3 regions of the Streptomyces sp. NPDC097107 genome follow, and region 2 is predicted to be linked to each of the others. Evidence: riboswitches for the same ligand, from Rfam matches in the RefSeq annotation. Region 2 holds a riboswitch; each other region holds the start of a gene.
The links. A riboswitch is a leader RNA that binds a small molecule or an ion and turns the genes downstream of it on or off. The one in region 2 is predicted to bind cyclic di-AMP.
Positions count from the first base shown of each region.

Region 1: it holds a riboswitch for cyclic di-AMP, as region 2 does, so the genes downstream of both, ACIQ1J_RS13245 (M23 family metallopeptidase) here and ACIQ1J_RS07115 (peptidoglycan DD-metalloendopeptidase family protein) in region 2, are expected to answer to the same signal.
Region 3: it holds a riboswitch for cyclic di-AMP, as region 2 does, so the genes downstream of both, ACIQ1J_RS03715 (M23 family metallopeptidase) here and ACIQ1J_RS07115 (peptidoglycan DD-metalloendopeptidase family protein) in region 2, are expected to answer to the same signal.

Region 1 covers NZ_JBIWEF010000005.1:110,282-119,924, forward strand. Annotated here, with positions in the region: gene ACIQ1J_RS13230 (DNA topoisomerase (ATP-hydrolyzing) subunit A) at 1-2,253, opposite strand, end outside; gene ACIQ1J_RS13235 (M16 family metallopeptidase) at 2,584-3,936, shown strand; gene ACIQ1J_RS13240 (M16 family metallopeptidase) at 3,933-5,321, shown strand; cyclic di-AMP (ydaO/yuaA leader) riboswitch at 5,513-5,675, shown strand; gene ACIQ1J_RS13245 (M23 family metallopeptidase) at 5,688-6,452, shown strand; gene ACIQ1J_RS13250 (GntR family transcriptional regulator) at 6,652-7,347, shown strand; gene ACIQ1J_RS13255 (HPr family phosphocarrier protein) at 7,477-7,758, opposite strand; gene ACIQ1J_RS13260 (GNAT family N-acetyltransferase) at 7,957-9,643, shown strand, end outside.
Region 2 covers NZ_JBIWEF010000003.1:1,440-11,082, reverse strand. Annotated here, with positions in the region: gene ACIQ1J_RS07145 (sensor histidine kinase) at 1-829, opposite strand, end outside; partial or broken gene ACIQ1J_RS07140 (short chain dehydrogenase) at 1,221-1,454, shown strand; gene ACIQ1J_RS07135 (MBL fold metallo-hydrolase) at 1,607-2,800, opposite strand; gene ACIQ1J_RS07130 (carboxymuconolactone decarboxylase family protein) at 2,970-3,554, shown strand; gene ACIQ1J_RS07125 (TetR/AcrR family transcriptional regulator) at 3,614-4,234, shown strand; gene ACIQ1J_RS07120 (SGNH/GDSL hydrolase family protein) at 4,673-5,458, opposite strand; gene ACIQ1J_RS07115 (peptidoglycan DD-metalloendopeptidase family protein) at 5,663-6,631, opposite strand; cyclic di-AMP (ydaO/yuaA leader) riboswitch at 6,634-6,793, opposite strand; gene ACIQ1J_RS07110 (tyrosine-protein phosphatase) at 7,217-8,014, shown strand; gene ACIQ1J_RS07105 (DUF6126 family protein) at 8,024-8,146, opposite strand; gene ACIQ1J_RS07100 (helix-turn-helix domain-containing protein) at 8,143-8,781, opposite strand; gene ACIQ1J_RS07095 (aspartate aminotransferase family protein) at 8,900-9,643, opposite strand, start outside.
Region 3 covers NZ_JBIWEF010000002.1:15,245-24,887, forward strand. Annotated here, with positions in the region: gene trmB (tRNA (guanosine(46)-N7)-methyltransferase TrmB) at 1-699, shown strand, start outside; gene ACIQ1J_RS03710 (PrsW family intramembrane metalloprotease) at 710-2,080, shown strand; gene ACIQ1J_RS03715 (M23 family metallopeptidase) at 2,381-3,415, opposite strand; cyclic di-AMP (ydaO/yuaA leader) riboswitch at 3,427-3,584, opposite strand; gene ACIQ1J_RS03720 (PP2C family protein-serine/threonine phosphatase) at 3,809-5,038, opposite strand; tRNA gene ACIQ1J_RS03725 (tRNA-Met) at 5,250-5,323, opposite strand; partial or broken gene ACIQ1J_RS03730 (dihydrofolate reductase family protein) at 5,382-6,509, opposite strand; gene ACIQ1J_RS03735 (DUF6247 family protein) at 6,884-7,231, opposite strand; gene ACIQ1J_RS03740 (hypothetical protein) at 7,333-7,647, opposite strand; gene ACIQ1J_RS03745 (hypothetical protein) at 7,647-7,991, opposite strand; gene ACIQ1J_RS03750 (GntR family transcriptional regulator) at 8,149-8,445, shown strand; gene ACIQ1J_RS03755 (hypothetical protein) at 8,667-9,251, opposite strand; gene ACIQ1J_RS03760 (hypothetical protein) at 9,248-9,643, opposite strand, start outside.

The DNA.
Region 1 (9,643 bases), on a different contig from region 2:
GCGCGGATACTGGTCGAACGGCGTGAGCTTGGCCGTGGTCTGGACGGAGTCGTCGAGCGTGCCGCGCGAACCGGCGACCGTGAACACCACCGCCTCGGCAGCCGGGTCCACCGCCGTGAAGGAGATGACCTTGGCGCCGTCGGCGAGCTTGACGCCCGCCACACCGCCCGCCGGACGGCCCTGCGGGCGGACCTGCGAGGCCTGGTAGCGCAGCAGCTGCGCGTCGTCCGTGATGAAGACCAGGTCCTCGTCACCGGTGCGCAGCTCGGCGCCGCCGACGATCCGGTCACCCTCCTTGAGGGCGATGACCTCCAACTCGTCCTTGTTGGACGGGTAGTCGGGCACCACACGCTTGACGACACCCTGTTCCGTGCCGAGCGCCAGGCCGGGTGAGGACTCGTCCAGGGTGGTCAGGCAGATGACCGTCTCGTCGTCCTCCAGGGTCACGAACTCCGCCAGCGGCGCACCACCCGAGAGGTTCGGCGTCGGCATGGGCTCCGGGAGCTGGGGCAGGTCCACGACGTTCACCCGCAGCAGGCGCCCGGCCGATGTCACCACGCCCACCTCGCCGCGGGCCGTGGCCGGCACCGCCGAGACGATCAGGTCGTGCTTGACGCGCTTGGCGCCGGCCTCCGTGACGAGGGGCTCGTCGTTCGCGGTGCGGGCCAGCAGGCCCGTCGAGGACAGCAGCACCCGGCACGGGTCGTCCGCCACCTGGAGCGGAACCGCGGCGACCGGAGCGCCGGACGACTCCAGCAGCATCGTACGGCGGTCGGTGCCGAACTTCTTGGCCACCGCTGCCAGTTCGGTCGAGACCAGCTTGCGCAGCTCCGCGTCCGAGTCGAGGATCCGGGTCAGCTCCTCGATCTCCGCGTTCAGCCGCTCCTTCTCCGACTCCAGCTCGATGCGGTCGAACTTGGTGAGCCGGCGCAGCGGCGTGTCCAGGATGTACTGGGTCTGGACGTCGCTGAGCGAGAAGTGCTCGATCAGGCGCTGCTTGGCCTGTGCGGAGTTCTCACTGGAGCGGATGAGGCGGATGACCTCGTCGATGTCGACCAGGGCGGTGAGCAGGCCCTCGACCAGGTGCAGACGGTCGCGCTTCTTGCTCCGGCGGAACTCGCTGCGGCGCCGTACGACGTTGAAGCGGTGGTCGAGGTAGACCTCCAGCAGCTCCTTGAGGCCCAGTGTCAGCGGCTGGCCGTCCACCAGGGCGACGTTGTTGATGCCGAAGGACTCCTCCATCGGCGTCAGTTTGTAGAGCTGTTCCAGGACCGCCTCGGGCACGAAACCGTTCTTGATCTCGATGACCAGGCGCAGCCCGTGCTCGCGGTCGGTGAGGTCCTTGACGTCGGCGATGCCCTGGAGCTTCTTCGAGCCGACCAGGTCCTTGATCTTGGCGATCACCTTCTCGGGGCCGACCGCGAAGGGCAGCTCGGTCACGACGAGCCCCTTGCGGCGGGCCGTCACGGTGTCCACGGCGACCGTCGCCCGGATCTTGAACGTGCCGCGGCCCGTCTCATAGGCGTCCCGGATGCCGGGCAGGCCGACGATCCGGCCGCCGGTGGGCAGGTCGGGTCCCGGAACGTGCTTCATCAGGGCTTCGAGGTCCGCGTTCGGATACCGGATCAGGTGCCGGGCGGCCGCGATCACCTCGCGCAGATTGTGCGGCGGCATGTTCGTGGCCATGCCGACCGCGATCCCGGAGGCGCCGTTGACCAGCAGGTTCGGGAAGGCGGCGGGCAGCGCCACCGGCTCCTGCTCCTGGCCGTCGTAGTTGGGGCCGAAGTCGACGGTGTCCTCGTCGATGGACTCCGTCATCAGGCTGGTGGCCTCGGCCATCCGGCACTCGGTGTACCGCATGGCGGCCGGCGGGTCGTCGTTGCCCAGGGAGCCGAAGTTGCCGTGGCCGTCGACCAGGGGCACGCGCATGGAGAACGGCTGGGCCATGCGCACCAGCGCGTCGTAGATCGACGCGTCGCCGTGCGGGTGCAGCTTGCCCATGACCTCGCCGACGACGCGGGCGCACTTCACGTAACTGCGCTCGGGCCGCAGGCCCATCTCGTTCATCTGGTAGACGATGCGGCGGTGCACCGGCTTGAGGCCGTCGCGGGCGTCGGGCAGCGCCCGGGAGTAGATGACCGAGTACGCGTACTCGAGGAAGGAGCCCTGCATCTCGTCGACGACGTCGATGTCGAGGATCTTCTCCTCGTACGAGTCGTCGGGCGGCGGGGTCTTCGTACTACGGCGGGCCATCGCTGCCGGCTCCTTGCTGAAGCGTGAACGGTGATCTGACGCGGTCCATTGTGGACTGCGGCACTGACAGCGACCGACCAGGACCCGTCACGGGCTGCCCGGCCCGGCGCTGCCCGCAGGGTACGCCCTCGTCCTGCGCCCCCGCCCCGGTCGGGCCGCTCGGGCCGCTCGGGCCGCCAACCCCGTTCTCGCTCTCGGCGTACGAGGTCCGGGAACTCCACCGGTGTCCCGCACGCTTGCATACAGTGGCAGGATCGGCGGAATTCCGCAGTTCCGCCCAATGATCCACCAAGTGTTTCCACCAAGGATTTCGCGATCGAAGGGACGTACATGCCCATGGGTCACACGGCCACCGCCCAGGCAGGCTCCGGCGGCCTGACAGCGACCGAGCACCGCCTGGCCAACGGCCTGCGCGTGGTGCTCTCCGAGGACCACCTGACCCCGGTCGCGGCGGTGTGCCTCTGGTACGACGTCGGCTCGCGCCACGAAGTCAAGGGACGTACCGGCCTGGCTCACCTATTCGAGCACCTCATGTTCCAGGGCTCCGCCCAGGTCAAGGGCAACGGCCACTTCGAACTGGTGCAGGGCGCCGGCGGCTCGCTCAACGGCACCACCAGCTTCGAGCGCACCAACTACTTCGAGACCATGCCCGCCCACCAGCTGGAGCTCGCCCTCTGGCTGGAGGCCGACCGCATGGGCTCCCTGTTGTCCGCGCTGGACGAGGAGTCGATGGAGAACCAGAGGGACGTCGTCAAGAACGAGCGCCGCCAGCGCTACGACAACGTGCCCTACGGCACGGCCTTCGAGAAGCTGACCGCCCTCGCCTACCCGCAGGGGCACCCCTACCACCACACTCCGATCGGCTCCATGGCCGACCTGGACGCGGCGACGCTGGAGGACGCGCGCGCGTTCTTCCGCACCTACTACGCGCCGAACAACGCGGTGCTCTCGGTCGTCGGCGACATCGACCCCGAGCAGACGCTCGCCTGGATCGAGAAGTACTTCGGCTCCATCGCCTCGCACGACGGCAAGCAGGCCCCCCGGGGCGGTTCGCTGCCCGACGTCATGGGCGGGCAGCTGCGCGAGGTGGTCGAGGAGGAGGTCCCGGCCCGCGCCCTGATGGCGGCCTACCGTCTGCCGGAGGACGGCACGCGCGCGTGCGACGCGGCCGACCTGGCCCTCACCGTCCTGGGCGGCGGTGAGTCGTCCCGCCTGTACAACCGGCTGGTACGGCGCGACCGTACGGCCGTCGCCGCCGGCTTCGGCCTGCTGCGGCTCGCCGGAGCGCCCTCCCTGGGGTGGCTGGACGTGAAGACGTCAGGTGACTTCGAGGTGCCGGTCATCGAGACCGCCATCGACGAGGAGCTCGCCCGGTTCGCCGAGGAGGGCCCGACGGCCGAGGAGATGGAGCGCGCCCAGGCCCAGTTGGAGCGCGAGTGGCTGGACCGCCTCGGCACGGTCGCGGGCCGCGCCGACGAACTGTGCCGGTACGCCGTCCTGTTCGGCGACCCGCAGCTGGCCCTGACCGCCGTGCAGCGGGTGCTGGAGGTGACGGCCGAGGAGGTCCAGGAGGTCGCCAAGGCCCGCCTGCGCCCCGACAACCGCGCGGTGCTCGTCTACGAGCCGACCGCCCCCGCCGACGAGAACGACGCCACCGACGAGAACGAGGAGGCGGCCAAGTGACCGAGCTCGCCACCATGGAATTCCACAACCGGCCGCAGGCCGGCGAGCCCAGGCCGTGGGCGTTCCCGGCCCCCGAGCGCGGCAGCCTCGACAACGGCCTCACCGTGCTGCGCTGTCATCGCCCCGGCCAGCAGGTCGTCGCCGTGGAGGTGCTTCTCGACGCCCCCCTGGACGCCGAGCCGGCCGGCCTCGACGGTGTCGCCACGATCATGGCGCGCGCCTTCTCCGAGGGCACCGACAAGCACTCCGCCGAGGATTTCGCCGCCGAGCTCGAGCGCTGCGGTGCCACCCTCGACGCACACGCCGACCACCCCGGCGTCCGGCTGAGCCTGGAGGTGCCGGCCTCACGGCTGGCCAAGGCCCTGGGCCTGGTCGCCGACGCGCTCAGGGCGCCCGCGTTCGCGGACGGCGAGGTCGAACGGCTGGTCCGCAACCGGCTCGACGAGATCCCGCACGAGCTGGCCAACCCTTCGCGCCGCGCGGCCAAGGAACTCTCCAAGGAGCTGTTCCCGGCCGGGACGCGTATGTCGCGCCCGCGCCAGGGCACCGAGGAGACGGTCGCGAGCATCGACTCGGCGGCCGTACGCGCCTTCTACGAGAAGCACGTCCGACCCGCCACCGCCACCGCCGTGGTCGTCGGCGACCTCACCGGCGTCGACCTCGACGCGCTGCTCGGCGAGACGCTGGGCGCGTGGACCGGCTCCGCGGCCGAGGCGCGTCCCGTACCCCCGGTGAGCGCCGACGACACCGGCCGGGTCGTCATCGTGGACCGGCCCGGTGCCGTCCAGACGCAGTTGCTGATCGGCCGCACCGGCGCCGACCGGCACGACCGCGTGTGGCCCGCGCAGGTACTCGGCACCTACTGCCTCGGCGGGACCCTCACCTCGCGCCTGGACCGCGTCCTGCGCGAGGAGAAGGGCTACACCTACGGCGTACGGGCGTTCGGGCAGGTCATGCGCTCCGCGCCCGACGGCACGGGCGCCGCGATGCTCGCCATCAGCGGCTCCGTGGACACTCCCAACACCGGTCCCGCCCTGGACGACCTGTGGACGGTGCTGCGCACGCTCGCAGCGGAGGGTCTCACCGACGCCGAGCGTGACGTCGCCGTGCAGAACCTGGTGGGCGTGGCGCCGCTGAAGTACGAGACGGCGGCGGCCGTGGCGAGCACGCTGGCCGACCAGGTCGAGCAGCACCTGCCCGACGACTACCAGGCCACGCTCTACCGCCAACTCGCCTCCACGGGCACCGTGGAGGCCACGGCGGCGGTCGTGAACGCCTTCCCGGTGAACCGTCTGGTGACGGTCCTCGTCGGCGACGCGGCGCAGATCAAGGAGCCCGTCGAGGCCCTCGGCATCGGTGAAGTCACCGTGGTGGCGGCCGATTAGCGGCACACACGCGCGGCGGCCCTGGTGACCGGAGTGTCACCAGGGCCGCCTTTTGTCCGGATTGAGGGAAAGGCTGCCTGTCTGCCCTGTGGCGTGCGCTACAAAAGGCTTGTTGCGTTTGAGGATTGAACACAGCCGCGTTTAGCGTCATCCGGGCTGTTCGTCAGGCAGTGCGCCGCACCCGCGGCACCGGACAGTCATCGCCGAGTCCCCGTACGGCGCGAGCCAGGGGAGCCGGGGACCCACCGCAGTCCCTGGGGTGAATCGGGCGCCCGCGCGCAGCGAGGGGGTCCGTAGGAGACCTTCCACCTCCGAACCCGTCAGCTAACCCGGTAGGCGAGAGGGAAGGAAAGGACCAGCCTCTACATGGCGTTCACGCGCGCCACCGGGAAGCACCGTCGTCCCAGCCGGGTGCACCGCACCACCGCCCGCGCGGCGGGTGTCGCGGCCCTCGCCACCACCGGCGTCGTCGGCACCCTCGCGGCTCCGGCGCTCGCCGCCGAGCCCCGGGCGGAGCAGAGCGGACTCACCCCGGTCATCACCATCGGCGACTCCATAGCCGACGAGATCGACGCCCAGGCCACCGCGCAGGAGCAGGCGGCCCTGCACGCCGCCGCCCGTGAGGCGGCCCAGGAGGCCGCGCGCGAGCGGGCGGCCGAGGCGGCCAAGGAGGCGCGCGAGGCCAAGGAGCGCGCCGCGCGGGAGGCGGAGCGCAAGCGCCTCAACACCTTCGTGCCGCCGATCACCGCCTCCTACGTCTCCACCGCCTACCAGGCCGGCAGCTCGCTGTGGTCCTCCGGCAGTCACACCGGCATCGACTTCCACGCCTCCAGCGGCACGTCCGTGCACGCGGTCGGCGTCGGCACCGTCGTCGAGGCCGGCTGGGGCGGGGCCTACGGCAACCAGGTCGTGATCAAGATGCACGACGGCACGTACACGCAGTACGGCCACCTGTCGTCCATCGGCGTCTCGGTCGGCCAGGCGGTCACCCCCGGGCAGCAGATCGGCCTGTCCGGCGCCACCGGCAACGTCACCGGACCGCACCTGCACTTCGAGGCCCGTACGAGTTCCGAGTACGGATCGGACCTGGACCCCGTCGCCTACCTCCGCTCCCACGGTGTGAACGTCTGACGACGGACGGTACGGCATCCGAAAGCCCCGGCTCCCCGAGCCGGGGCTTTCGGACTTCTTTTCCCTCGGTGGAAGTGTCGCTGGCCAAAAAATATCCATGAAATCCGCCCTGCCGTCGGAATATGCGCTTGATTGGCCTAGAGTCACTGAGCACACGTCAATCGTCGACGTTTCACGGGGATTAAGGCGGAGGTCGGGCATGCGTATTCCGGCGCACTCGGTGTGCACGGCGATCCGGGACGACATCGTCACCGGCGTCCACGGACGCGGCAGTCGGCTCACCGAGGAACTCCTGGCCCGCCGCTACGGCGTCTCCCGCGTCCCTGTCCGTGAGGCCCTGCGCACGCTGCAGGCCGAAGGCTTCGTGGTGACGAGGCGGCACGCGGGCGCGTGCGTCGCGGAACCCACCGAGCAGGAGGCCGCCGACCTGCTGGAGACGCGCACGCTCCTTGAGCCCCTCGGCGCCTCCCGGGCCGCCCGGCGCCGCACCGAGGCCCACCTCAGGGTGCTGCGCGGGCTGGTCAGGCTGGGGCAGGAGCGCGCCAGGCAGGGCAACAGCGAGGATTTGCGCTCACTGGACGGGTGGTTCCACGAGACCCTCGCCCAGGCCGCCGGCAGCCCTTCGCTGACGGCCTTGCTGACCCAGCTGCGCCACAAGATCGCCTGGATGTACGTCGTGGAGGCGTCGGCCGGGCCGGTGGAGTGCTGGGCGGAGCACGGCGCGATCGTCGACGCGGTGGCCCGGGGCGACGGCGAGCGCGCGCGGGCGCTCATGACGCTGCACACCGAGCGGTCGACGTCGGCGTACCGGCTGCGATTCGTTTCCGGGGGTGAGCGGGCGGAGCGTGTGAGGAAATCGCAACGTCCCGTAAACATGCCGAGCCTGCGGCATTAACGCGGGCGCCGTATACAAAGAGAGATTAATTCGGGGGGCTATTTCTTGCTGCCCATGAACGGGGGAAGCGGAAATAGAAAACAAGAGGCCCGCCCGGTGTTCCGGGCGGGCCTTTCGGTGTTGCGTTGCTCAGACGGTCTCGGGAAGTTCCTCGAGTCCTTCGGCGACCAGCTTCGCCAGCCGGTCCAGGGCGGCGTCCGCGCCCTCGGCGTTGGCGGCGAGGACGATCTCCTCGCCGCCCTGGGCGCCGAGGCCGAGGACGGCCAGCATGGAGGCCGCGTTGACGGGGGCCCCGTCGGCCTTGGCGATCGTCACCGGGACGCCTGTGGCCGTGGCGGCTCGGACGAAGATGGAGGCGGGGCGGGCGTGGAGACCCTCGGCCCAGCCGACGTTGACGCGGCGCTCAGCCATGTGATGCTGCCCTTCAGGTTTTCAGGGGTTTCAGGTTGTCTAGACCAGTCTTGTCTAGACCAGTTTCCCACATCGTGAAGCTTGCGAGGACGGCCGCTGCCGTCCCGTGTGGTCGTCGGACCGCGGCCTCGGCCCGACCTTCCGTCCTCCACAGACTGCCTCGCGCCGTTGTCGTACGCGAGCCGTACTCTGGGGCCCATGCAGACCTCGTCGGACCGGCACGAGTACCCCGCCCACTGGGAAGCCGACGTGGTGCTGCGCGACGGCGGCACCGCGCGCGTCCGCCCCATCACCGTTGATGACGCCGGGCGCCTGGTCAGCTTCTACGAGCAGGTCTCCGACGAGTCGAAGTACTACCGCTTCTTCGCGCCGTACCCTCGCCTGTCCGCCAAGGACGTCCACCGCTTCACGCACCACGACTTTGTGGACCGGGTGGGACTCGCGGCCACCATCGGCGGCGAGTTCATCGCCACCGTACGCTACGACCGGATCGGCGCCGGTGGAACACCCGCCTCCGCACCGGCCGACGAGGCCGAGGTCGCCTTCCTCGTCCAGGACGCCCACCAGGGGCGCGGCGTCGCCTCCGCCCTGCTGGAGCACGTAGCCGCCGTCGCCCGCGAGCGCGGCATCCGCCGCTTCGCCGCCGAGGTGCTGCCCGCCAACACCAAGATGATCAAGGTGTTCATGGACGCCGGGTACACCCAGAAGCGGAGCTTCGAGGACGGTGTGGTCCGGCTGGAGTTCGACCTCGAACCGACCGACCGCTCGCTCGCCGTGCAGTACGCGCGCGAGCACCGCGCGGAGGCGCGCTCGGTTCAGCGGCTGTTGCAGCCCGGCTCGGTGGCGGTCATCGGCACCGGCCGCACACCGGGAGGCGTCGGCCGCAGCATCCTCGGCAACATCCGGGACGCGGGCTACACCGGCCGGCTGTACGCCGTGAACAGGGCCCTCCCCGAGGCACAGAAGGAGCTCGACGGGGTGCCCGCCCGCCGCTCGGTGCGCGAGATCGGCGGGCCCGTCGACCTCGCGGTCGTCACCGTGCCCGCCGAACACGTCCCCGAGGTCGTCACCGAGTGCGGCGAGCACGGCGTGCAGGGCCTCGTGGTGATCTCCGCCGGGTATGCCGACAGCGGCCCGGAAGGACGCGAACGACAGCGCGCCCTCGTGCGGCACGCGCGCACGTACGGCATGCGGATCATCGGGCCCAACGCCTTCGGGATCATCAACTCGTCCCCCCAGGTGCGGCTCAACGCCTCCCTCGCCCCCGAGATGCCCCGCCCCGGCCGGATCGGGCTGTTCGCCCAGTCCGGCGCCATCGGCATCGCCCTGCTGTCCCGGCTGCACCGGCGCGGCGGCGGGGTCACCGGCGTCACCGGAGTGTCGACCTTCGTCTCCTCCGGCAACCGTGCCGACGTCTCCGGCAACGACGTACTCCAGTACTGGTACGACGACCCGGAGACCGACGTCGCGCTGATGTACCTGGAGTCCATCGGCAACCCGCGCAAGTTCACCCGCCTGGCCCGGCGGACGGCGGCCGTCAAACCGCTGGTCGTGGTACAGGGCGCCCGGCACGGCGGCGTGGCACCGCAGGGACACGCGGTCCGAGCGACGCGGCTGCCCCACGCGACGGTCTCCGCGCTGCTGAGGCAGGCCGGCGTGATCCGCGTCGACACGATCACCGACCTGGTCGACGCCGGGCTGCTCCTCGCCCGCCAGCCGTTGCCCGCCGGCCCGAGGGTGGCGATCCTGGGGAACTCCGAATCACTGGGCCTTCTGACGTACGACGTCTGCCTCTCCGAGGGGCTGCGGCCGCACTCGCCCCTGGACCTGACGACGGCGGCCTCCGCGGACGACTTCCACTCGGCTCTCTCCCGCGCCCTGGCCG
Region 2 (9,643 bases):
GCGGGACCAGCCGGACGCGCGAGTACTGCTCCACCTCGGCGATGGCCGAGCGGAGCACCTCGGTCATGTCGACGGGGTTGCTCCACTGCCGGCGCGAGACGGCGCCGCCCATCACGGCGAGGTTCTCGGCATGGCGGCGGATGCGGGTGGCGAGGTGGTCGACGTGGAAGAGGCCCTTGAGGAGGTCGGGGTCCTCGATCTCGTTCTCCAGCTCGTCCAGGATGGAGATCTCCCGGTGCACCAGCGATTGCAGGCGCCGGGCGAGGTTGACGAAGACCTCCAGCTTCTGTTCGCTGCCCGCCTGGCTGGAGAGCTGGGCGGCCCGGACGACGGCGGTGACGGCGCCGTCGTGGGCGCGGGACAGATCGGCGGCGAGCAGTTCGAAGTCGTCGGCGTCCTCCGGCGGTCCGCCGCAGGGTTTGCGCTGGGGCGGGGTCTCGCCGCGGCGCAACGCCTCGACCACGGCACGCAGATCGCCCTCCGAGCGCGCGGTGCTGCGGCGCAGGGCGCCGACGCGGTCGTGCACGGACCGCGCGGCACGGTCGGCGGCGACGGCGGCGATGACGACGGCCGCGAGGGTCACCGAGACCGCACCCGCGAGTACGCCCCACAGGACGAGGCCGGGCCGGGCGCCGGTGGACCGGATGGTGAACAGGACGACCGCGCAGGCGCCGAGGGCCACCGCGACGGGCGGCAGCACGGCGAGACGCAGGAGTTGGGGGCGTATGTGGGTCTCAGGCAGCGCGGGTGCGGTACGGGAGGCCGGCCGGCCGTGCCGCCCGCCCTCGCGGCGGTCTGCTCGCGCGGCCGGGGCGCGGAGGTGAGACATCGGGGTCCTCGTACTGGTCCGTTGGTCCGTCGGGCCCGGATCGGGCCCTGATGCTCGCGCGTGGTGGCGAATGGCCACGCGGACACGCGACGCCACGCGGGCACGCGTCGTCGCGGTGTCGACCGAGCGGACCGGGGGATCCGGTCTACGTCGCCCGACGGACACTGACAGTAGTCGCCCGCACATCATGTGCGGTGGGCAGTTGCCGAACTCCCTCGGACAACGTCCCGCTCTGGTATGAGGCTTCGTACGACAGCCCGATAAGCCGGTGAAGCTTTCACTCGCGAAACACTGGCAACCGGTCCGACTCGATCAAATTCGGTCACCATGCGTGACGACGGGGGATTCGCGGTCGCACGCCCGGGCGCCGTCGGGGGCCCGGGCCGGTCACCTGATCCGCGCCCTGTCCGCGCGCGGGATCGTCGTCGGCACGGTCCGCACGGCACAGTTGCCCACCCTCTACGCCGCCACTTCCCCCCGGGCCGCGGGCGGCGGGATCTACGGGCCGAGCGGGCCCGGACACCTGGGTGGCCCTCCGGCCGAGCAGAGGCTGTACAGCCGCCTGCGCGGCACCGAGGAAGTGCGGCGCGTGTGGCAGACCTCCGAGGAACTCACGGGCGTTCGATCCCGCCCGATGCCGCTACTCCGGGAGGCCCGGCCTCGCCCGAGGCCCCCGGGGCCGGACGGGGCCTCGTGCTCAGTCCAGCGCCGACCGGCGGCCCGGGCGCTGATCAGGACAGCTGCGGCACTACCACCAGGATCTTCCGCGGCCCGCCCTCACCGCTCGCCCGCGAGGTCGAAACCGCTGCTGCCCGTATCGGCCTTCTTCTCGGCGTCACCGGGGCGCCGCCACGCATGCCCGAGCGGACCGGACACCGCCCGCCACCACGGTTCCCCGGGCAACTGCCCCGCCGGCTCGAACGGCTCGCCGGGGCGAGGGAGAGCCACCGCCTGTCCCGCCTCCCCGGCGGCATCCCTCGTCCACTCCGCCGGCTCCGCCCACGCGTGCGGTGCGAGATTGAATGTGCCCCAGTGGATCGGCAGCAGGGCGCCCCCCGGCCGGCCTCCCTGGAGGTCGAGGTGGGCGCGTACACCCTCCTCGGGGGTCATGTGGATGTCCGGCCAGAACTCGGCGTACGCCCCGAGCTGGATCATCGTGGCGTCGAACGGGCCGTGTGCGGCGCCGATGTCCCGGAAGCCGTCGAAGTAGCCGGTGTCGCCGCTGTGGTAGACGCGGTGCTCCTCCCCGGCGACGACCCAGGACGCCCAGAGGGTGTGCTGGGTGTTGCGCAGGCCCCGTCCGCAGAAGTGCCGGGCCGGGGTGGCGGTCAGGGTGAGGCCGCCGACGCGCGTCGACGCGTGCCAGTCCAGCTCGCGCAGCCGGCCGGCGGGGACGCCCCAGTGTTCGAGGTGGGCGCCGACGCCGAGCGGCACCGCGAACAGGGTGTCCGTGCCGGCCAGCGCCTTGATCGTGGGCATGTCCAGGTGGTCGTAGTGGTCGTGGGAGACGACGACGACGTCGACCGGGCCGAGGGCCGCCAAGGGCACCGGGACCGGGTGCAGCCGCTTGGGGCCGGCGAAGGGGAACGGGGAGCAGCGCTCGCCCCAGACCGGGTCGAAGAGCACCCGCTGTCCGTCGATCTCGGCGAGCACGCTGGAGTGCCCCGTCCAGGTCAGCCGCAGTCCGGTGGCGGGCGGCCGGGCGAGGTCGGCGAGCGTGGTGGCGTGCACGGGCACGGTGCCCAGCGGCGCGCGACGGAGCCGGGCCTGCCGGTCGAAGTAGATCTTGGCGAATTCCGCGGCCGACCCGGAGGGCCGGGTCCGGGCGCCGCCTCCGGGGTTCTGGAAGACGCCGTCGCGGAAGTGCGGCGATCTGCGGATGCGCGCCATGCGCTCACCGCTGGGGTCCGCGCCGAAGGCCGCGGGTCGCGGCACGCGGAACCCCGGGTTCGGGGAACGGAAACCGGCCACGGTACCTCCAGGTGGAGTAGGTCAGGGTCCCATTGTCGCCCCGTCCGACGTCACCTCGAACGCCCGATGTCACATCCGAGTTCCCCTCACCCGTCGTACCGGTGAGGGCGCCCCCCGCCGGAGCGCCCGGAAACCAACGGCACGCCTCACGGACAGGAAGGTGGCCCTCATGGCCCGTGTATCCCTCACCCCGCCCCGGACGCTCCTCCTCCGCGTCATGGAGTGGTACTCCCGGCGCACCTACGGCAAGGTCCTCGACCCCGGCAAGGCGCTCGCCCACAACCCGCGCGTGCTCTGGGGCGACCTGCGCTTCGAGCAGGCCGTGGCCAAGTGGAACAGGCTGGACTCCGACCTGAAGGCGCTCGCGGTGATGGCCTCGGCGGCCTCGGTCGGCTGCTCCTGGTGCATCGACTTCGGGTACTGGGAGAACGCCGGGCGCGGCATGGACCGGCGCAAGCTCCACGACGTTCCGGTGTGGCGGGAGAGCGAGGCGTACACGCCGCTGGAGCGGGACGTCATGGAGTACGCCGAGGCGGTGACGGCGACGCCGCCCACCGTCGGCGACGACCTCGCCGGGCGGCTGCGATCCCGGCTGGGCGAGCCGGCGTTCGTGGAGCTGACCGCCATGGTCGCCGTCGAGAACCTGCGCTCCCGCATCAACGCGGCGCTCGACCTCACCAGCCAGGGCTTCAAGGACTCCTGCGATCTGCCCGGCACGGGGCGCACCGGCCCGGTCACCGCGACGACGGACTGAGTGAGCGGGCCTGAAGCGGCCGTCGCCGCATGTCCGGGTGCGTGTATAGGGTGACGGGCGTGGTGAGAGTCCGGTTGGGTGTCGCGGAGCGGCGCGAGGAGTTGCTGCGCGCGGCGATCGAGCAGATATCGGCGCGGGGTGTGGCGGCCTTGCGGATCGCCGACGTGGCCGCCGCGCTCGGTGTCAGCAACGCGCTGGTGCTCTACCACTTCTCCACCAAGGAGAAGCTCGTCGCCGCCGCGTTCACGTACGCCGCCGAGGATGATCTCTCCCGTCTGCGCAAGCTGCTCGGCCGCCGTACGTCGGCACTGCGCCGGCTGCGGGCGGCCGTGCGCTGGTACGCCCCGACCGGGCAGGCCAAGGGGTGGCGGCTGTGGATCGAGGGCTGGGCGGTGGCGTTGCGCGAGCCCACGCTGCGGGAGGTCGCGCGGGAACTGGACCGTCAGTGGAAGGCGGCGATCGCCGAGGTCATCACCGAGGGCGTGGCCGCCGGGGAGTTCACGTGCCCGGAGCCCGACGGCGCGGCCCTGCGTCTGACCGCCCTGCTCGACGGGCTGGCCGTCCAGCTGACGTCCTACCCGGGTGCGGTGTCCCGGGCCAAGGCCCAGGAGTGGACGGACGAGGCCCTCGCCCGCGAACTCGGCCTGAGCCGCGAGGCGTTGACGACACCACGCCGCTAGCGACGGCCGTGCGCGGGACCGGCGGCACCTCACCGCGGACGGGCGCCCCCGCACCGTCGCCCGGGGACGACGGGCCGACCCCTCGATCACCGTTCCACGACGGCCGGACCCTTCCCCACAGCCGCAGCACGACCGACCGGCCCCCCAGCCACCGTTCCACCGGCGGCCGAGCACGCCCCCGCGCGCCGCCGGCCGGCGCGAGCCCGACCCCGGCCGACCGCCCGCACCCGAGCCACCGACCATCCGCCGGCGTCCGCCCGCCCGGCCCACGACCACCCGCGCAACCGGCAAACGACCCCGCGACCCTCCGCCGCACGCCCCACACCGCGCCGCAAGCCGCGCTCCCGCACACCCCGCACCGCCGTCAGGCCACCGCCACGCGCCCCGCACCGCCGTCAGGCCACCGCCGCGATCCACACCTCGCACCCCGCACCGCCGTCAGGCCACCGCCGCGATCCACACCTTGATGTCGTCCGGAGACAGCGTCCCCTTGGCGGTCACGTGGTCGCCCGACGACTCGCCTCGCAGTCGGCGTCCGATCCACGGCACCAGGTACTCGCGCGCCCACTGCACGTCGTCGCGCCTGACGAGCAGGGTGCCGCGGGGCGGGAGCGGTGGCCAGGGCTGGTCCGGATCGGCGGGGACGCGCAGACCGAGGGCCTGGCCCGCACGCAGCGCCACGCGGGTGTGGCCCTCCGGCGACAGGTGCAGCCGGTCGGCGTCCCACGCCCTGCGGTCCTGGACGCTCCGGAGCGACCACAGGTCGAGCACGGGGCAGCCGTAGCGGTCGGCGACGGCACGGACGTGCCCGTTGTAGGTCGCGATCTTGCCGCGCAGATGCTTGAGGACGGGCACTCCACGGGTGTCGAAGCCGGTCGTCACCAGGACGGTGCCGGCCGCCGCGGCCAGCGCGGCCACCGCGCGTTCGAACCGCTCGGCCACCTCGTCCGGATCGGTGCCGGGCCGGATGATGTCGTTGCCGCCCGCCGCGAACGAGACCAGGTCGGGCGCGAGTTCGGCGACCCGCGGGACCTGCTCCGCCACGATCTGGTCGAGCAGCCTGCCGCGCACGGCGAGGTTCGTGTACCTGAAGTCGCCCTCGGGGCGCCGGTCCGCGAGCAGTACGGCCAACCGGTCCGCCCAGCCGACGAACGACCCGCCGGGGCCCGGGTCGCCGACGCCCTCGGTGAAGCTGTCCCCCACCGCCACGTACGACCCGATCACTTCTCTGCTGTCACTTCTCGAATCGTCTGCCACGTCGGCCCATGATTCACCTTGCAATGTGACCTACGCGACCGTAGGAAGGGGTTGACGGGCGGTGAGAAAAACCACGCCTAAAGTGTTCGTCAATTCCGGAATACACCGAAGGCCGGACCCGGGGATCGGGGTCCGGCCTTCAGCGGCGCGGAGGCCGCGCCCGAGCGGTCGTCAGAGAGAGACGCCGTGCGAGCGCAGGTACGCGATCGGGTCCACGTCCGAGCCGTAGTCCGGCGTGGTGCGGATCTCGAAGTGCAGGTGCGGACCGGTCACGTTGCCGGTGGCACCCGAGAGACCGACCTGCTGACCCGCCGTCACGGACTGACCGGCGGAGACGGAGAGCGAGGACAGGTGGGCGTACTGGGCGTAGTGGCCGTCGGCGAGCTGGATGACGACCTGGTTGCCGTACGCGCCGCCCCAGCCGGCGGAGACGACGGTGCCCGCGCCGACGGCCTTGAGCGAGGTACCGGTCGGGATGACGAAGTCCGTGCCGGTGTGGTAACCGCTGGACCACATGCTGCCGGTCTGGTGGTACGGGGTGCCGACGGTGCCGCCGGGAACGGGCGACACGAAGCCGCCGGTGGTGCCGACGGGCTGGGCGCTCGTGTTGGACGAGTCGGAGGAGTCCGAGGACGAGGTCTTCGCGGCGTCCGACGACTTCTCGGCCGGCTCGGACTTCTCGGCGGACGACTTCTTCGGCGCGGCGGGCTTCTCGGCCGGCTTCTCGGACTCGGCGGAGGAGGGGGCCGAGGACTTGGCGGCCTGCTCGCCGACCGAGAGCTTCAGGCCGGGGTGGATCAGCGACGGGTCCGAGCCGACGACGTCGCGGTTGTCCGCGTACAGCTTCTTCCAGCCGCCGTCGACGTCCTGCTCGTCGGCGATCTTCGAGAGGTAGTCACCGCTCTTCACGGTGTACGTCCGGGAGTCCGAGTTCTTCTCGGCGCTGCTGCCGGCGGCCTTCTTCGCGGTCGTCGGTATGGACTGCACGGCCTGCTCGGAGACGGACTGCGCGGGAGCGGCGTGGGCGCCGGCGGCACCCAGCAGCGGCAGCGCGAGCGCGGCGCCACCGGTTCCGGCGACGGCGATGGTGCGGGTCAGGCGCATGGCCCTGGTACGGCGGTGCTTACCCTTCGCGGGCATGGCGTTTTCCTCTCCGGCGCCTACGAGGTGAGCTGTCGGGTGCGAGCTGGAGATGCCCGGCCGCGCCGAGACGCGGCTTAACCCCAAGCCGTTCCGGGAACCGGAACAGGCAGTTGTACCTGTGGGTCCCCCGCTCCTGCCGTGTACGGGTGGTGGATGAGTGCGGGCTCCGGTCGGCGGCAGGATTAGGCGTCCGTCCGGATCGGTGGTGAACGTAAGGGACCAAGACGCGCGGGGACAAGCGAGGGGTTCCATTGACAGGTGTTCCGATTGATCCTTTACGGGAATTACCGGTCACCCTCCGTCGATTCACGCGGTGCCCTTTCGCGTGAACAGCCTTGAAAACCGGCCGCATTACGTGAGCATGACGGGCAACGCACGGTCACGGATATGACGCTGCTCACGCGCCGTCTCTCCAGCCCCTTGCATTTCAGGGCTACTTGGAACGAAGGCATCAATTCGGACAGACGGTTTATATGCGACGTAGTCGGGCGGCTGTGCCGCCGAGGCCCCCGGACCGTGCCGTATCTTCGAGTGGTGCCCGTCGGCGAGCAGCGCCGACGGGGCGGAGTGGGAGGAGCCCCCGTGACGCAGCAGGTCCCGTCGACCGAACCCGAGCTGGCCGGTGTGCGAAACTTCCGTGACGTGGGCGGGCTGCCGACCGTGGACGGGCGGCGGGTGCGACAAGGGGTGCTGTTCCGCAGCGGCCACCTGGCGCACGCCACCGGGGAGGACGCCGCGTTCCTGGCCTCGCTGAGCCTGCACACCATCTTCGACTTCCGCAACGCGGCCGACCAGAAGCTCGAGGGCCCGGACGTCGAGCTGCCCGGCGTGCGCAATGTGAACCTGCCGCTGAGCGATCCGGCCGACGGTGCCGAGTTCTGGAAGATGGTCCGCGACGGCGACCTCGACCAGCTGCACGAGATCCTGGCGGACGACAAGGCCGCCAACCGGATGATCGAGTCCTACCGCATGATCATCAAGGAGCGCACGGCGGAGCACTCCCGGGTGCTGCACGCGCTCGCCGAGGACAGCGTCCCCGCCCTGATGCACTGCGCGGCCGGCAAGGACCGCGCGGGCCTGTCGATCGCGATCACCCTGCTCGCCCTGGGCGTCGAGCGCGACGCCATCGTCGACGACTACCTGAAGTCGAACGCCACGCACCGCCGCTACAAGGTGCGCCGCAGCAGCTCCGCCGCCTCCGCCTACTCCCCCGAGGTCATGGAGCTGCTCAGCCCCCTCTTCGACGCGCGCGCCGAGTATCTGGCGGCGGCCTTCGAGACGGTCGAGGAGACCTGGGGCGGGGTCGACACCTACCTGGAGAAGGGCCTGCGGGTCACGCCGGAGATCCGGGAGCGGCTGCGCGAGCGGATGCTGGACTGAGCCACCCGCTCACCGGCTGTTGGCGCCCACCTCGAAGAGCAGGTAGATGAAGGCCGCGAAGACGTGGCCCGCGACGAGGTAGATGAAGAGCCGCACCCACAGGGCGCGCGGGAACTTCTCCTGCAGGTTCATGGCGTCTCTCCGAGTGTGGGGTGGGCCGGCGTGGTGGCCGGGCCCAGGCACAGCGCCGTCGCCGGGCTCTGCAGCAGGGTGTGGACGAAGAGGAGGACGACCCCGTCGGCGTCCTGAGCGACGATCCGGTGCGGGGTCAGCGAGTCGAAGTGCGCGCTGTCACCCGGACCGAGCCGGTGCACGGTGTCCCCGAGGCGCAGACGCAGCCGGCCGCGCAGGACGTGCAGCCACTCCTCCCCGGGATGCACCCGCACGATGTCTCCCTGTGAGCCGTGCGGCACATGGACCCGCAGGGCCTGCATCCCGCGCCCGGCCCCGCCGGCCTGCCAGTACGTCCAGCCGCCCGCGAACGTCGGCTCCATGGCGTCGGCGCGCACGACGGCGTCCCGGTCCGCGGCCGTCTCGCCGAGCAGCTCCGAGACGGTCGTACCGTAGACCCGGGCGAGGGAGAGCAGCATCGGCAGCGAGGGCTGGCGTCGCCCGGTCTCCAGGCGGGAGAGGTGGGCGGGCGACAGCCCGGCGGCCCGGGCCGCCGCCTCCAGGGTGAGGTCGGCCCTGCGCCGCAGGGCGCGCAGCTGCGGTGCCACGACGGACACCGCGTCCGGCGACGGCGGACCGGTCTCATGGGAGGTCATGCCTCCATTCAGCCCGAGACTTGTCCGTCAGGCAATTTTCTTGCCTCAGAGGCAAACGACGCGAACAAGCCGACGGGAGGCAGTCCTCCAGGGCCAGGACGGTCGCGGGCGGGACGCGCTAACGGTTGCCCACCGCCTGCCTGACCAAGGTCCTTCCGAAGTCCCACATGAGGCCGCCGCCGTTGTGGGCGTCGTCCATCACCTCGGTGAAGGCGTCGACGAACCGGTCGGCGTCCGCCACGTCGATGATCAATGGCGGGATCAACTTGATGACCTCCAGGTGGTCGCCGGACACCTGCGTCAGGATCCGGTGCCGTTGCAGCAGCGGCACCACGACCATCTGCGCGAACAGACCCTTGCGCGCGGCCTGCAGCATCGCCCAGCGGCTGCGCAGCTTCAGGGACCTGGGCCGGCCGAACTCGATGCCGATCATCAGCCCCCGCCCCCGGACGTCGGCGAGCAGCTCGTAGCGGTCCACCAGTTCCGTCAGCCGGGACTTCAGCCGCTCCCCCACCGCGGCCGCGTTCGCCACGATCTCCTCGTTCTCCATCACCGACAGCACCGCGAGTCCGGCCGCCATGGCCTGCGCGTTGGATCCGAAGCTCGCCGAGTGGACCTGCACCCGGTCCATCGAGGAGAACACCTTCCGGAAGATCCAGTCCTTGCCCAGCGTCGCCCCCACCGGCACGTATCCGCCGGACAGCGCCTTGGCCACGCACACCAGGTCGGGCTCGACGCCGTCCTCGTGCTGGAAGGCGTAGAACCTGCCCGTCCGGCCGAGGCCCGTCTGCACCTCGTCGGCGATCAGCAGCGCCTTGTGCCGGTGCAGCAGCTTCTGCGCGGCGCGCAGATAGCCGGGTGG
Region 3 (9,643 bases), on a different contig from region 2:
CGGGTGACCGCCGGGCAGGCGGACGCACTGCAGCGGCTGTGGCCCCGGTGGGGGCTGGACATCGACGGACAGCGGGTCATCGACCTCGCCGAGCTGTTCGGGAACGCCCGTCCCGTCGTCCTGGAGATCGGCTTCGGCATGGGTGAGGCCACCGCGCGGATGGCCGCCGCCGACCCGGACACCAACATCCTCGCCGTGGACGTCCACACACCCGGCCAGGGCAACCTGCTCGGTCTCGCGGAGCAGTACGACCTGTCCAACATCCGGGTGGCCAACGGCGACGCGATCATCCTCCTGCGGGAGATGCTCGCCCCCGGCTCCCTCGCCGGACTGCGCGTCTACTTCCCCGACCCCTGGCCCAAGAAGCGGCACCACAAGCGCCGCCTGATCCAGCCGGAGTTCCTGGACCTGGCCGCGACCCGCCTCGCGCCGGGGGCCGTCGTGCACTGCGCCACGGACTGGGAGCCGTACGCCGAGCAGATGCTCGAGGTCCTCACCGCCCACCCCGGCTTCGAGAACACCGTGCAGGGCGGCGGTTTCGCGCCGCGTCCCGCCCACCGGCCACAGACCCGGTTCGAGGGCCAGGGACTGGACAAGGGTCATGTGGTGAACGACTTGCTCTTCCGCCGCGTACAGCACTCCGTGTCGCACCGCGACCAGCACCGCGACCAGCACAAGGAGCAGCCCCCCACCGGTTAGGGTCCATGCCGTGGCCACCTGTCCCCCGTATCCGACGCGTCCGCCGACGCGGACGCGTACGCACTGGTGGCAGCGCCCCTGGGTGCGTTACGGCGCACTGATCACCCTGCTCGCGCTCTCCGGCCTGGTGATCCTGGCCCTGGTGCGCGAACAGACCGGCACGCAGGGGTTCCTGGTGGGGCTCGGCCTCGCGGTCCTGCCCGTGCCGTTGCTCGTGGCCGCGTTCCGCTGGCTGGACCGGGTGGAGCCCGGACCGTGGCGGAACCTGCTGTTCTGCTTCGCCTGGGGAGCCTGCGCGGCAGCGCTGATAGCGATCGTCGCCAACAGCTTCGCGACGCGCTGGATAGCGACGGCCACCGCCGACCCGGCCGGCGCGGACACCCTGGGCGCCACGGTCATAGCACCGGTGGTCGAGGAGTCCGCCAAGGCAGCCGCCGTGCTCCTGGTCTTCCTCTTCCGCAGGCGGGACTTCACCGGCGTCGTCGACGGCGTCGTCATAGCGGGCGTCACCGCCACCGGCTTCGCCTTCACCGAGAACATCCTCTACCTGGGCAACGCCTTCGGCACCGACCAGCTCACCGGCGACAGCGGCATCGCCTCCGTCACCGCGGCCACCTTCTTCGTCCGCGTCGTGATGTCGCCGTTCGCCCACCCGCTCTTCACCGTGCTCACCGGCATCGGCTTCGGCATCGCCGCGCTCTCCACGGGCCGGCACCGCCTGCGCCGTGCCCTGCTCCCCCTGGCCGGCCTGCTGCTGGCGATGGGCGTGCACGCGCTGTGGAACGGCTCGGTGGCGTTCGGGGAGTACGGCTTCTTCGCCGTGTACGGGGCCTTCATGGTGCCGTCCTTCGGCCTGCTGACCTGGCTGGTGATCTGGACCCGGCAGCGCGAACTGGGCACCGTACGCGCCGAACTCCCCGTGTACGTCATGGCCGGGTGGCTGACACCGATGGAGCCGTACGCGCTCGGTTCGATGCGGGCCCGCCGCATCGCGCGCCGGCACGCCCACCGGCACGCCGGTAGGGAGGCGGCGCGGGCGGTGGCGCAGTACGAGGCGTACGCGACCTCGCTGGCGTTCCTGCGCCGGCGCGGGCGGCTGGGCAGGGCGGGCGCCGACTTCGCCGTACGAGAGCGGGAACTGCTGGGCGCCCTGTGGCACCGACGCGACGTGGCGCGTCCGGCACTGGACCACGCCGCCCGGGCCACGGCGCCGCCCCTGCCGGTGGCCGTGCGGCCCTGGGCGCACCCGTACGGCGCGTACGGGCCCGGCCACCCGGCGACGGCCCCCGCGACGGTCCCGGCGCCGTACCCCGCACCGGCCGCGTACAGCCCGTACACCCCGTACCGCCCGTACACCCCGCCCAGCCACTACCGGCCGTAACGGCAGTACCGGTCGTGCAGGCCGTCCTGCTCCGGCTCCCAGGCGGTGGCGGTGGAGCAGCCGCCGGCGCCGCTGGGGTCGGCGGAGGAGGGAGCGTACGGCTGCGCCGCCCGAGCACCGACCACATCGACCTGCGAGGCGTCGGCGCGGCCTCGATGTCCGCGGCGCTCGGGCCCGGGTACTCGCCCCGCGGACCGGCAGCCCTGACGTCGGGGGGTCGTCGTCAGGACCGCCGGAGACCAGGGCGGCAAAGGGGCCGGAGACCGCGTGGGAGGCACGGCGTGGGTCAAACGGCGTGGATCAGGGGGTCAGGCCCTTGCTCTGCAGCCATGCCATCGGGTCGATGCCGCCGCCTCCGCTGGTGTGGACCTCCATGTGGAGGTGTGCGCCGGTGACGTTGCCGGTGGCGCCGACGCGGCCGATGACGTCACCGGTGGTGACCTCCTGGCCGACGCTGACGCTGATGGAGGACTGGTGGGCGTACCAGATCTCGGTGCCGTCGTCGAGGGTGAGCACGGTCTTGTAGCCGTACGACCCGTCCCAGCCGGCCGACGTGATCGTGCCGCTGTGCACCGCCTTGAGCAGCGTGCCCGTGGGGGCGGCGAAGTCGAGGCCGGTGTGGTAGCCGGAGGACCAGTAGGCGCCGGCCTGGCCGAAGCTGGAGGAGATGGTGTACGAGGAGGTCGGCAGCGTGTACTGCTTGGCCAGCTTGGCGAGCCGCTCGGCCTCGGCCTTCTTCGCGGCCTCCTCCTCCGCCTTCTTCTTGGCGGCGGCGGCCTTGGCCTCGGCCTCCTTCTCCGCCTTGGCGGCGGCTTCCGCGGCCTTCTTCTCGGCGGCGGCCGCGGCTTCGGCGACGGCCTTGGTCTCGACCTGGGCCTGCTGCTGCTCGGCCTGCGCCATGATCCGGGCCCGCAGCGTCTCACCGGCGCCTGGGTCGCTCTCCGAGGAGGTCTCGGCGGCGACCGTGCCGATTCCGCTGAGCGGGGTGGCGGAACCCTGCGGTTCCGGCTTCTCCTCGTCGGAGATGAGCGAGCCGACGTTCGGAAGGTCCGGCATGGAGATCGACACCGGCGGCTTGCCGGTCTGCGCGCTGGCCATGCCGCCCGCGCCGACCGCGGCTATGACACCGACGCCGAGAACGGTGGAGCTGCGGGCGAGACCGCCGCGCTGCTTGGCGACGCGGTGCCGGCCGCGTACGGGGCGGATGGAGTCCGCGGTGGGATTCCACTCCTCCCAAGGGCCCTCTTCGGTGCGGTAGCCGTCGTAGCCGAAGGTTTCGCTGTCGTGCCCGCTGGGCACGAACGGGGCCTCGGGGGCAGGCCGGTTGGACGCCACGTGGGCGTACTCCTTTCCTTCCTTTCGCCTACCGGGTTAGCTGACGGGTTCGGAGCAGGAAGGTCTCCTACGCGCGTATATCCGCCGTGTCTGGCACGGCGTCATACGCCCGATTCACCCCAATGTGGTGGTTCCCCGGTTCCCTTGCGGGATTCGGCGCGTGCGCACGGAGCCGACTTCTGTGACGGCTGGGACGACCGCGCTGCGTTATCGAACGTTAATAGACGCGGGGCTCGGATTCCAAGCCGTTCCTCTTGATCATTAACGGATCCGGCCCGGACGTACGCCTCACGATCGGTTAAAACCGGGCGAGTCGACCGGGCTTGGGTATTCCCCTTCACGCCTCGGCTTTCTGACAGTTCGTCAGTTGTTATGCGGAGGGCGGTCGGTCCGTCACTTCCGGTGACGTCGATCAAGGGTCGAGCAGGGGCGTCGCACGGCGAGCAGTGCCATGTCGTCGGCCATGCCGCCCCCGGAGTGCCGGCGCACGTCCCCGGCGAGGGTGTCGAGCAGCTCCGCCGGATGCCGGAACACGCGGCCGGCCAGCCGCACGTGCGGTTCGTAGAACTCGCCCCGGGCGTCCCGCGCTTCGGACAGTCCGTCGGTGTAGAGAAGCAGCGTGGCCCCGCCGGGGAAGCCGGCCTCCTCCGCGCGGTCGGGCCACACGCCCAGCTCTCCCATGCCGAGCGGCAGCGCCGACTCCCGTGCGGGCAGCGGGCGCAGGGTGCCGTCGGCGTACAGCAGCAGGGGCGGCGGATGGCCGCGGTTGACGATGCGGACGATCCCGTCGCCGTGCGGGAGTTCGGCGAGTACGGCGGTGGTGAACCCTTCGAAGGCGTCCAGTCCGTCGCGCCGGGTGCCCTCGCGCGCCAGTGCCCGCTCCAGCCGCTGCGCCACCGCCTCCAGCGTCGCCTCCTGCTCGGCGGCCTCCCGGAACGCGCCGATCACCACGGCGACGGCGGCCACCGCGCCCATGCCCTTGCCGCGCACGTCCCCGACGATGAGCCGGATGCCGCGCGCGCTGTCCTGCACCGCGTACAGATCGCCGCCGATGAAGGCGTCGGCCTGCGCGGCCTCGTAGCAGGCGGCGATCTCGAAACCGCCGATCCGCTCGGCGGGCTCGGGCAGCACGGCGCGCTGGGCGGCCTCGGCGATCTCGCGGACGGAGACGAGGCGCTCGCCGGTGCGGCGGACGAAGCCGTTCACGAGGACGGCGAGCACGGCGACCGTCGCGATGGTGATCAGCTCGGTGAGGGAGTCGACGTAGTGGATGACGCCCTTGGTCAGTTGCAGCCCTATGACGGCGGCGACCACGGCGACACCGGTGAGCACCGTGCCGCGCCGTGAGTAGATCGGCGCGGCGACCAGGGGCGCGGCCGTGTAGAGGGGGCCCGCGGTGAAGTATCTGGGGGTGAAGATGTCGTACAGGACGGCGGCGACGATCAGCAGCATGGGGAGCAGGCGTACGAAGGCCCGCCCGTACGAGGTCCGTCGCCGCGGCCCCGCGTGCGGCGGCACGCGTTCAGCACCGTCGCCGAGGCCGGGGTCGGGCACGGGATCGCCGGGGAGCCGGCCGCCGGCCCGGGCGTACGCTCCCTCGTCCTCCAGCTCACCTGGCCGCACCACTCGTCTCCCGCCACCCCGCACGTCCGCGCCGCTTGCCGTCCCGGTCCTCCAGGTTTCCCGGACCGGGGGCGAAGGGCGAGCCACTGAGGGCCGATCGGGTGACGGAGCGACCGGGTGACTGGATGACGGGGTGAGGATGAGGGCGGCGCATCCGCCGCAAACGCACCGAAGGCCGGAATCCTTAAGGATTCCGGCCTTCGGCCTTGAGTAGCGGGGACAGGATTTGAACCTGCGACCTCTGGGTTATGAGCCCAGCGAGCTACCGAGCTGCTCCACCCCGCGCCGTTGTGTCTCTACTGTACGTCATCTTGGGGGTGGAATGCACATCCGTATCTCCCTGCCCCTCCAGGTGGCGGTTGGGCGCCTTCGCCCGCTCCTCGTACTCCGGCAGTACGACGACGACGGCGCCCCCGGCGGCGAGCACTCCGCTGCCGTCCGCCCCCGGCACGAAGGTGTCCGGCTCCCGCCAGGCCGTGACCACGCGCCGTACCCCGGCGTCGAGGATCAGCCGGGCGCAGGGCGCGGGCCGGGAGGCGCGGCGGGCGCACGGCTCCAGGCTGCTGTAGACGGTGGCCGTCGCGAGCCGCGGGTCGGCGGGGTCGGCCTTCGCGAGCGCCGCCTCCTCGGCGTGCACGACGGGGTCGTCCCCCTCCCGCGAGTGCCCCCGCGCCAGCTCGCTCCCGTCGGCGGCGACCACGACCGCCCCCACGCTGAACGCCGTCCCGGACGGCGGACACAGCTCGGCAAGCTCGCAGGCGAGCGCCAGCCAGTGCCGGTCGGCGGCGGTGACGCGGCCGCCGGCGCCGGGGGCGGTGGGCAGATACCGCGTCAGCACCACGTCCTCGACGCGCCGCGACTCCACCAGCCGCAGCCGCCCGCCCTGGTAGGCGCCGGGCCCGAAGAGGCGGGGCGCGTCCGGGTCGCCCACGAACAGCGGCGCGAGGACGAGCTGGAGTTCGTCGGCGAGTTCCCGCTGCAACAGCTGGGTGTGCACGGTCCCGCCGCCCTCGACCATGAGCCGCCGCACGCCCCGCCGGTCGTGCAGGTACTCCAGGCCCGCGTGCCAGTCGAGCGCGGCACCGAGCGGCACGACGTCGGCGGCGAGCCCCAGCGCGTGGGCATGCCGGGCCCCCGCGTCCGTGGTGAGGAGCACCTTCTCGCCTCCCGTGTGCCAGAACGCCGCCGCCGGGTCCAGCTCGCCGGTGGCGCTGACCGTCACCTTCAGCGGGTACTCCGCCTCCCCGGCCGCGACCCGGGCCGCGCGCCGCTCGCCGGAGTTCACCAGCAGCCGCGGGTTGTCGGCCCGGATCGTGCCGGCGCCGACGAGGATCGCGTCGACGGAGGCCCGCACCTCGTCGACGCGGTCGAAGTCGGCAGGGGAGGAGAGCAGGAGCCGGTCGGGGCCGGTGTCGTCCAGGTAGCCGTCGAGGGAGACGGCGGCGGAGAGGAGGACGTAGGGGAGGGGCATCAGGCGGCACTCCGGTGGGACGGGCGGACTGGTCGGCGCCAGTGACCGTCGGTCACTGCCAGAAGACCTCTTCCACAATGATCTGGGGATCCTCGGTGCGCGGTACGAAGGTGTATCGCAGCCAGCCGTGCCCGTGGCCGAAGTAAAGATGCGAGAGCCCTTCGGCAGGCCGGACCGCGCCGGCTGATCCCGCATACCTGCTGGAAGATCGATGTCTGCGTCGATGCCCCGGAAGTAGGGATCCTTCGCCGTGACCAGTTCGGCGCGCGCGGCGTCGACCGTCTTCCGTACGTGCTCGGGCAATGCGTCGCGGGTGGCCTGAGCCTTGAGCGTCCAGTCCATCTGCCAGGGCGGGCCCATGAACCAGCCGTCCGTCACTGGCCCGGCTCCAGGCGCTGACTCTCGTACCGAATGTGCGAGGCCTCTTCGAGAAGCGCCTTCGCCTCGGCAAGGTCCGTGGACTCCGATGCACGGTGATGCAGGTCAGCCATGTGCGCGTCGAGTTTCGGGTCCCTGGCAATCGCGTATTCACCCCACCAGCGAGCCATGAACGCGGGCACGGTGCTGATGTCGTACGCGTCCGCGACGGCCCAACGCCAGTGGTCGTCGAAGTCCGGAAGGAGCTGCGGGGCGTGCTGGGCGATGGCAGCACGCAGCGCCTTCGGGTTCCGCTCGGGCATGGGCGGAACGACCGGCGTGGGTTCTGCGGCGTGTGCGGACATGACCGGACGGTCTCCTCTACGCTCCTTCGGCGCTCTGTGCCTACGACGATAGTCCGTCCCGACAACCTGGGTGAGCGGTTCACTGCCGGGGCTCTGAGCTGTCATGCCGGGAGGGCATCGGTGTCGTCGTCCGTCGCGGGCAGGCGCCGGCCACGGGACTCCGCGACCCTCAGCACGTCGGCGAGGCACTCCGTCAGCCGGATCGCGGTGTAGCGGACCTCGGCGTTCGGGGACACGGGGTCGTCGAGCAGCCGGCGGGCGGAGCGCAGCACGTCCAGCCCTTCTGTGAGCTGCCGGACCTCCGTCTCGTCGGCGAGGCGCGACACGGTCCCGTTCCCGTCGCCGGGGGCGAGGAAGCAGGGTTTGCCTTCCGGCGACAGCCAGGGCAGGAGCCGTAGCGCGGTGTACGCCGTCATCAGGCGGCCGCCTTCCGGGCGCCGACGACGTGCTGATCGAGGTCGACGCCGAAGTCGGCGGCGAGCACGAGGGCGAGGCGGCGGTGCCGCCGGCGGCCCCTTTCCGCTTCCTGTTCATGGGCGCCCAGGTAGGGGCGGACCAGACGGGAGGCGGCGCCGTCGAGGGGGAGGTGACGGCAGTGGGGGGAGTGGTGGAGGGGGAGGCGTGCGGGGGCGGCGGCTTGTGGGGTGCGGTGGGTGGGGCGGGGGGCTTGGTGCCGGAGGGCGCCTGCTCGATGGGTTCCGGTGCCTGGGCCGAGGAGAGGGGTGAGCCAGTGGGTGAGGCGGCGGATAAGGTCTTGCATGTCGACGCTCCTGCGTAAGCGTTGGCCTGCCCCGGGAGGTCTAGCCACCTCGCCGGGGTCTTCAGTTGTTGACGCTACCCCCAGATGCAGCCCTCTACATACAAGTACAGAGGGATCCACCCGAACGTGGAGGTGAAGGCACACCTACGTTGGACATATGAGCGATAAGGGCAAGCCGACCCCCTTGGACCCGATGAGCGCCAGACCGCTCTACGTCCAACTGGCCGACGTCATCGCCAAGAAGATCCAGTCGGGCGAGCTGGCGCCGGACAGGCCCATCCCGTCGGAGAACCATCTCGCCGACGAGTACGGCGTGGCACGACTCACCGCTCGCCGGACCGCACAGGAACTCCGCGAGCGTGGACTCATCGTCACCGTCCGTGGCAAGGGGTCCTTCGTCGTGGAGCAACTGCCGTCCACGGCACCCGAAGGCGAGGCCGGGATCGCCGACTGACGGTCCCGCCCCACTGCCCGCGCGGTCTCCGCTGCTCGGCGGCCTTCCTACGTCCGCCGCGCCCCTTCTCGGGGCGCCAGTCGCGGAGGTCGGACTCGGAGAGGCGCCGGCCGGTCAGCGCAGCCCGGCCGTCCAGTGGACTGCTGCTCGCCTCCGTCCTGCCGTCCCCCGGGCCCGAACTGGCAGGACGGGTGGGCACGCCGTGTCCACGGTGTCGCGTACTACACCGGCACGCTGATCCGCCCGGCGAAGGCGTCGACGTCGTCCATGGCGCCGAGGACCCGGCGCGGGTCCGGAGCCGCGACGACGACCACCACATCGCAGCCGGCCTCCTCCACCCGCCAGGCGTACCGCACGCCCGCGACGATCGTGCGGTCCTCCTCCGTCTGCGTGTAGCGCAGGGCACGCAGGCCGGTGCCGAGCAGCTCGGTCGTGAAGTCCTCCACGAGCGGCTTCTCCACCAGGTACGGGTCCTCCGTGGTGACCAGTGCCCGCAGGGTCTCCTCGCGGTCGCCGTCCGCCTCGACGGCGGCGACGTACACGGGCAGGGGCATCAGGCGCGGGTCCGGCAGGTGGAGGTAGACGTCGAAGCCGGGGTGGCTGCCGGGGAACTGCTCGGCGCAGGCCTGCAGGGTGGCGGCCAGGGCCTTGAGGTCCTTGCGGGTCGGTTCGAGGTCGCTGTCGCCCCACCACGCCTCGGACATGTGGCGGGCCCACTGTTTGGGCCCTTTCCAAGGAGTTGTCTCCCACGCGTCCGGGAGCTTCATCCACAGGTCGGTGTCGTAGTCCACATGCGGCCAGCTCACGCGCGGCTCCATCGGAAGGTGGTCATCATCGCGTCGAAGAGTTCCACGAAGAGGTCGGCGATCGCGTCCTCGGGGTCGCCCGCGCCGAGGGTGGAGAAGACGATGCCGAGCCAGCGGCCGTGGTCCGCGGGGACGGGGACGACGTAGTCGACGCGGCGCGAGGCGAGCTCCCCGCCGCCCGGGGCGTCGGCGGCGACCGTCCGCTCCGTCCGGACCGCGCGCACGCCGTCGAGTTCGACGACGCTCGTCTCACCGCCCCGGCCCGGTGTTTCGAGGAGCCGGTGCGCCACGGCCGAGGGGTCGACGGCGACCTGCTCCGGGAACTTCATCTCCGAGACCACGATCGAGGCGGGGACGGCGATGCCGTGCATCCGTTCGAGGGGCAGGTAGAG